DNA from 2 places in the Mesorhizobium delmotii genome. Region 2 is predicted to be linked to the other one. Evidence: predicted binding sites of a transcription regulator. Region 2 holds the regulator's gene; the other holds the start of a gene.
The links. The regulator PhoB, encoded in region 2, activates phosphate uptake and scavenging genes when phosphate is short. The targets are predictions, from matches to a motif close to TGTCATNNANCTGTCAT.

Region 1 (3,828 bases), on a different contig from region 2:
AGCGAAGATTCTGCGGCTGTTGTCGGACTGTCCGTCAGGGAAGAGTCGAGCGGCCGAAACGACCCCACCCCGATCCGCTTCGCGGATCGACCCTCCCCTCAAGGGGGAGGGAAACACCCTCAGTTCACGGCGCTGATGTTGCCCAAGCGGAGGAACAGCGTTTCGCCGGAAGAGTCATCGACGCCGTCATTGTCGGTGGCGACGAAGATATCGCCGTTCTTGTCGATGGTGAAACCTTCGACCTTGTCGATGACATAGCCGTTGCTGGCTGATTTCAGGTCGCCGACGATGTCGCGCACCAGCGTCTTTTCGACCAATGGCAATTCGCCACCGAGCTTGGCCGGTTTGAAGGCATTGAGCGCCACCGAATAGATGCGCTTCACCTTGGCCAGGTCGCCGATCTGGTTGTCGCGTTCGAGGATGTAGAGCTTGCCGTCATGCGCGGTGATCTCCGACAGCCCCATCCAGCCAGCTTCGGTCGCTTCGAGCGGGTAACGCACCGCCGACCATTCCTTGGCCTTCGGCTTGTAGGCCAAAAGCTTGACCTGGCCCTTGGGATCGTCGGCCCATTCGCGTTGTACGGCCATCACCAGCGTCAGGTCGTCGCCTTCGCCGATGGTGGTGATGCCTTCGAGACCGAAGCGGGTCTGGTGAGCGAGCAATTCCGTCGGGAAGCCGATTTCCTGCTCGATCTCGCCCTTGTCGCTGACGCGCAGGATGGCGTGCGGGACGAGCTTTGCCGGATCGCCTTCATTGGCCAGCCAGAAGCCGCCTTCACCGTCGGCGACGATGCCTTCGATGTCGAGCTTCTGTGCAGGATGGCCGCCACGCGTGACGATGGTCTTGCCGGTGATCAGCGCCGGCGTCTGCGTGGCATCGATCTCGAAGATCGAGGGCGCGTTGGCGTAGAATGAGTCCGAGGCAGCGAACAGCTTGCCGGCAGTGTCGCCGGCCGCGAGCGCCGAAAGCGCGCCCCAGCCGAGCGGCGTGCCGTCTGCCGTGGGCTTTGCCGTGATCATCGGGTAAGTGGCGGGGCCTTCGGAGCGCTCGTAGATCATCACGTGCGAGCGGGCGAGCCCGTCCTCGACCAGGTCGGCCTCGTTGGCGGTGACCAGGAGATTGCGCGACGGGATCGCGACCAGGCCTTCCGGACCGATGCCGGACGGCAGGATCTGGACAAACCGAGGCTCCGCACCCGTGTCCTTGTAGACGCCGACAACCGAGCCACGCTCCGAAGCGACGAAGATCAGCCTGTCCTCGCCGAACGTGCCGGTCTCGAGACCTTCCGGCTCGACGCCCTTCTTGTTGCGGTCGTCGGGATAATGGCCGGCATTGGCGACCTCGTACTCGAAGGACGGACCGGATTCGTAGAGAACCTCGCCCTTCTTGCTGAAGATTGTGAAGCCGCGCGAGCCGCCCTTGTAGTCGCCTTCGTTGGCGACGACGAGACGGTCATTGTCGAGCCATTTTACGGCGTCGGGTTCGCGCGCGACGTCTTCGATTTTGCCGTCGAACGACAAGGCGCCGTTCTTCTTGGTGTCGATCTTGTCCAGCGTGGCGGAGCCTGCGGAGAAGTGGGTGACGATCGCGCCGGTTTCGGCGTTGACGATGGCGATGTGGTTGTTTTCCTGCAGCGTGACCGCGATCTCGCCGTCCTCGTTGAAGGCGACGAATTCCGGCTCCGGATCTTCCGCCGCGACTTTGGCAATGCCCGCCAGGTTGACCGTCTTCATCGTCGCGCAATCAGGCTGGCCTTCGGCAAGCGTGAAAATCCTAAGGTCGCCCGCAGGCATCTGCGGAATTTCTCCGTCGTTCATCTCCTCGTCGCGCTCGTTCTCGATGGCGATGGCCAAAAACTTGCCGTCCTTGCTGAACGCCAGTGAGTCCGGTTGGCCGCCGAGGTCGCAGGTGCTTTCGATCGCCTTGGAGGCAAGGTCGATGACGGTGAGGTTGCCCGAAGGCTTGGCTTTGCTCTGAGACGTGTTGACGCCGGCCAGCACCTTGCGGCCGATGACCACGACCGAGGTCGGCTCGCCTGATATCTTGACGATGCCGCCGGCCTTGGGCGCCTTGGGATCGGCGATGTCGATAAAGCCGACCGCACCGAGCGGGCTATCGGAATAAACCAGCGTCATGCCGTCTTCGCTCGCCGTGATGATCTCGGACGAAGTCGGCGTGGTCTTCTCGACGTCGGCCGGGAGGTTTCCGGCGACTGCGAAGCTCGCGACCCGGTTGAACATCATGTCGGCATGGGCCGGCAGCGAAACCGAGGCAGCAAGCGCTGCCGTCAGGACGAAAAGCGCGGAATGGCGGGGCACGGGTGGCGTCTCCTGTTCGAATGGAAGCCACCTGATTTGCGGGAACCACATTTCAAAGCGATGACGGATCGATGACACTTCCGCGACAGGCGGTCAGGGTCCGTCGATATTCACCTCATGCTGGCCTGCAAATGGCGGCTTTCTGCGGCCGCGATCAGCACCTCCGGGCGCAAGCAGCAAGAAGTTCCACCTCCGGACCGGTTCCCCTACTCCGCCTCGGCCACCATCTGCCTCCCACCAACCCAGTTCCGCCAGGCTCTCTCGTCGCCGTGGAACACGTTGAGGTCGATGCGGCCCCTCACCCCGTGCGACAGGCCGGAGCCGGAATACTGCCAGAACACCCATTTGCGGCCGGGATAGACCTTTGACGGGTGCTGTGCCACCGCGCGCAGCCAGAATGGATAGTCCAGAAATGCGCCTCTGAGATTATCGCGGTAGAAATCGGGCGCGGTGTAGATGATCGGCCGCTGGCCGTAGTGGCGCTCGAGCTTGTCCATGAAGACCTGCATCTTCTCCAGCACCTTTTGCCGCGACGGCCGCCGCTTGCAGCTGGATTCGCCGTTCCACTCGACATCGATCACCGGCGGCAAGGCGCCCTCGACCCTCGGCACGTTGCGGATGAACCAGTCGGCCTGCTCGCCGGCGGTGCGGCACCAGTAGAAGAAATGGTAGGCGCCGCGCTTGAGGCCGGCGGCGTCGGCATTGCGCCAGTTCTTCCTGAACATCGGGTCGAGATGATCGCCGCCGTCGGTCGCCTTGATGTAGGCGAAGTTCGCGCCCTGCGCGCGCAGCTTCGCCCAGTTCACATTGCCCTGCCAGCGCGAGACGTCGACGCCGTGAACGGCGAGGTGCCTGGGCGATGCCCTGCCGAAATTGATCGGCTTGGCGTCACGGAAACGATAGCGCTGGACCGGCTCGGCGAGTATCGGTGCTGCCCGTGCCAGCCGCTTCGGCGCCACCAGGGCAATCGGCTCGACGGGTGGTTCAATGCTTTCGGCAGGCTCCGGAGTGGCCATCGCCACAGTCTGCTCCGTCGCCTCCTCCTGCGCAAAGTCGGGTTCGGCATCGGCAGCGCCGACCGACGCCACCGGCGCGGGCGGCCGCACAACCGAGCTGGTCGTCTCGCTGGACGGCACTTGCAGCGCGTCGACGCCGGACGTGGATGTGCAGCCGGCAAGGCAAAGTGACGCGATCGAGAAGATGACGACGCCTGATAACCGCATCTGGACCTGTACGCAGAACACAACAGACCGAGGGCAAGACAACGCCGCCGGACAAACCAGTCCGGATTACTAACGAGAAATTACCAACAAAGTTTGAATCAAATTGTTAGGGCAGAGGGGCTGGGCAAACAGAATACATGGCGGGCTCGCTAATCACCGTAGCGGTGAGAGCCTGGAAACGCCGCAGGAGGGCGCGAAGGATCGCCGACGCCTGCAGGCCCGCTGCCTAGCCGCACAACCATAGCTTGTGGCAGCTCTCGGCTACTATATGAGCGGGCGGGATGGAG
Region 2 (3,828 bases):
GTTGGCGCCCTGCGAGATCAGGCTCTCGACATCGGTCAGCTGCTTGCCGGGATTGGACTGTGCATCGGCGGAAATATACTTGTCGCCGGCTGCCTCGATCGCAGTCTTCATGGCGGCTTCGTCGGTCTTCCAACGCTCTTCCTGGAAATTCGACCACGAAACGCCAATGACCTTGTCCTTGGCCTGTGCGGCCGACGCGAGCGTCAGCGACATGGCAACCCCCGCCAGAATGGCGGCTGCGAATCTCTTCATGATATCCTCCCTGCGCCGCGTACGGCGCGACCAACTGGCCCGAAGGCCGGCACAAAGGCCACTATTTTTTCGAGCCTCGAAAAAATACTGGTCCAACGGCGGAGCGCTGTCAACATCAATTCCGATGGATTTTAATGTCCCTGCCGACTTATTTCGAGCCTCGGAATAAATAATGACAGGGCCTGCTGCTTCTGCCACTATTTGTCGGACATTACCGACGGCTTCCGATTCATGAGCGGCCGCGGCAATAGGGAGGAAGCAAAAGAATGTCGGTTGGAATCCGTCATGACGATTTGCGCCGGCGCAACCGGGCCATGGTGATTTCTGCGGTACGCCGGGCCGGCCAGCCGTCGCGGACCGAGATCGCCGCAACCACCGGCCTCAGCCATTCGACCATATCGGCGATCTCTTCCGACCTGATCCAGGAAGGCATCCTGACCGAGAGCAAGGCGAGCGAGACCGTTTCGATGAAACGCGGCCGACCGCAGGTCGGCCTCAGCCTCAATCCGGAAGCCGCTGCGGTATTGGCGGTCGTGTTGTCGCTGAATTTCCTGTCGGTCGCTGTCATCGATTATGCCGGACAGGTGGTCGCCGAGGAACAACGCCGGCTGGACACGCTGACCATGTCGCGCGACGAGCTGATCGACGAATGTGTCGCCATCGTGCGGCGCCGGATCGAAGACCCCGACCTCGACGTCCAAAGCGTCGCCCGCATCGCGCTGGCGATCCAGGGCATCACCGATTCGCATGCGCGCGCCATGTTGTGGTCGCCGATCACGCCGCAGACTAACATCGCCTTCGCCGACATTCTGGAACGCGAGTTCGGCATCCCGGCCATCATGGAGAACGACTGCAACATGATGGCCGTGGCGCTGCGCTGGCGCGAGCCGGATCGCTACCGCGACGATTTCATCGCCATCCTGCTCTCGCACGGCATCGGTATGGGGCTGGTGCTGAAGGGCGAACTGTTCACCGGCACCCATTCCTCGGGCGGCGAATTCGGCCACATGATTCATCGGCCGGGCGGCGCGCTTTGTCGCTGCGGGCGGCGCGGCTGCGTCGAGGCCTATGCCGGCAACTACGCCATCTGGCGCAACGCAAGGCAATTGAGCGAGAACGCAGAGCCGGTCGCCGATGTCAGCGACGCCGAGATGCGGGCACTGGCGGCCCGGGCGCGCCAGGCGGACGGACCGGAGCGCGAAGCCTACCGCAAGGCCGGCGAAGCGCTCGGCTTCGGGCTCGGCAGCCTGTTCGCGCTGATCGATCCGGCGCCGGTCGCCATGGTCGGCGCCAACGCTGCCGCCTTCGACCTGATCGAGCCGGCCCTGCGCGAGGCCATCGCCCAGACCGCCGGCGGCCATCATTCGGGTTCGATTTCCTTCGACACCGAGACGAACGAGCTGCCGCTGATCCGCGAAGGCTGCGCCTTGCGGGCGCTGAGCTTCGTCGACCAGGAGATTTTCGCGCCGGGCATACAAGGGAAGTCCGGCATGATCAGGAAGCACGTGGCCTGACTCCGAAAGGCAAGGAACAACGGCGGATTGCAACTTGGGGATGTGTTGAGATTCAGGTCAGGCCGCGCCGGCTCGAAGACGGGCGCGAGCCGACCAGACTGCGTGAGTTCCGAGAACCGGAACGGAGCGTACTTTTGGGTACGTACCGGAATCGCAGGAAATCGCCGGTCGCAGGCCGGCATCACCTGAATATCAGCTAGTCTTCCCTGATCGCATAGCCCGCGCCGCGGATGGTGCGGATGACATCGGGCATGCGACCATTGTTGACCGCCTTGCGCAACCGTCCGACATGGACGTCCACCGTGCGCTCGTCGATGTAGATCGTCTCGCCCCAGACATTGTCTAGCAACTGGCTGCGCGAGAAGACCCGACCCGGGTGCCGCATCATGAATTCGAGCAGCCGGAACTCGGTTGGCCCGAGCCGGATCTCGCTCTTCTTGCGATAGACCCTGTGCGATTCGCGATCGAGCATGATGTCGCCGACCTTCAGCACGCTGGACAGCACTTCGGGCTTGGCGCGGCGCAGCAGCGCCTTGATCCTGGCCATGAATTCCGGTGTCGAGAACGGCTTGACCAGGTAGTCGTCGGCCCCTGTCGAGAGGCCGCGCACCCGGTCGCTCTCCTCGCCGCGTGCGGTCAGCATGATGATCGGCAGCCGCTCGGTTTCGGGGCGCATCCGAAGGCGTCGGCAAAGCTCGATGCCGGAAACCGCCGGCACCATCCAGTCGAGCACCAGAAGATCGGGCACGTTTTCCTGCAGCCGGATTTCGGCCTCGTCGCCGCGCGTCACCACCTCGACCTGATAGCCTTCGGATTCCAGATTGTAGCGGAGGAGGACGCCCAGCGGCTCTTCGTCCTCCACCACCATGATGCGTGGCGCGATCATCGACCGGTCACCCCCGTCATGTCGCCGGCGCCGACATCGTCGTTTCGTCGAGCTTCGGGCGATCCGCCGGCAATTGCTGCCCGGTCACGACATAGTAGGCGTTTTCGGCGATGTTGGTGACGTGATCGCCGATACGCTCGAGATTCTTGGCGCAGAACAGAAGATGCGTGCAGGCGGTGATGTTGCGCGGATCCTCCATCATGTAGGTCAGGAGTTCGCGAAAAACCGCCGTATATTTCACGTCGATCTTCTGGTCGTCGGCGCGCAGTTCTTTCAACGCGCCGGCATTGCGCGACACATAGTGCTCGACCACGCCGCGGAGCTGCACAAGAACGAGATCCGCCATCGCGTCGATACCGTGCGAGAGATTACGCGGCGTGGCGCTCTGCCCGACTGCGCTGACCCGCTTGGCTATGTTCTTGGCCAGGTCGCCGATGCGCTCGAGATCGCCGGCCATGCGGATTGCGCCAACCACGGCGCGCAGATCTTGCGCCATCGGCTGCCGCTTGGCGATCAGCGTGATCGCACTATCGTCGAGTTCGCGCTGCCGCGCATCCATGATGGCGTCGTCCGAGACGACGCGCTGCGCCATCGCATTGTCTGATGCAAGCAACGCGCGGATCGAGGCTGCGACCATCGCGGCGGCGAGCTCGTCCATATCGCGGATCAGCCTGTCGATGTGCTCCAGTTCCTCGTCGAAAGATGCGACGGTGTGTTCACCCATGATACTGTCCTCGTGTTCGAAATTCGCCGCCGGACCGCTCAGCCGAACCGGCCGGTGATGTAGTCCTGGGTGCGCTTGTCGTCGGGGTTGGTGAACATCTTGTCGGTCGCGCCCTCCTCGACCAGATAGCCGAGATGGAACATCGCCGTGCGTTGCGACACGCGCGCTGCCTGCTGCATCGAATGGGTGACGATGACGATCGTGTAGTTCTGGCGCAGTTCGTCAATCAGTTCCTCGACGCGGGCGGTGGCGATCGGATCGAGCGCCGAACAGGGCTCGTCCATCAGGATCACTTCCGGCGATACGGCGATGGCGCGCGCGATGCACAGGCGCTGCTGCTGTCCGCCGGAGAGACCGGTACCCGACTCGAGCAGGCGATCCTTGACCTCGTTGAACAGGCCGGCCTTCTTCAGGCTCGATTCAACGATGCCGTCCAGCTCGGCCTTGCTCCT

Region 1: a site for PhoB is predicted at 2,379-2,395, ahead of BQ8482_RS24515 (esterase-like activity of phytase family protein). Genes of this name have one in related genera too.

Annotation. Positions count from the first base shown of each region.
Region 1 covers NZ_FUIG01000042.1:42,364-46,191, forward strand. Annotated here, with positions in the region: gene BQ8482_RS24515 (esterase-like activity of phytase family protein) at 120-2,318, opposite strand; gene BQ8482_RS24520 (glycoside hydrolase family 25 protein) at 2,525-3,541, opposite strand; gene BQ8482_RS24525 (hypothetical protein) at 3,768-3,828, opposite strand, start outside.
Region 2 covers NZ_FUIG01000043.1:142,599-146,426, reverse strand. Annotated here, with positions in the region: gene xylF (D-xylose ABC transporter substrate-binding protein) at 1-252, opposite strand, end outside; gene BQ8482_RS26205 (ROK family protein) at 519-1,766, shown strand; gene phoB (phosphate regulon transcriptional regulator PhoB) at 1,963-2,652, opposite strand; gene phoU (phosphate signaling complex protein PhoU) at 2,669-3,376, opposite strand; gene pstB (phosphate ABC transporter ATP-binding protein PstB) at 3,415-3,828, opposite strand, start outside.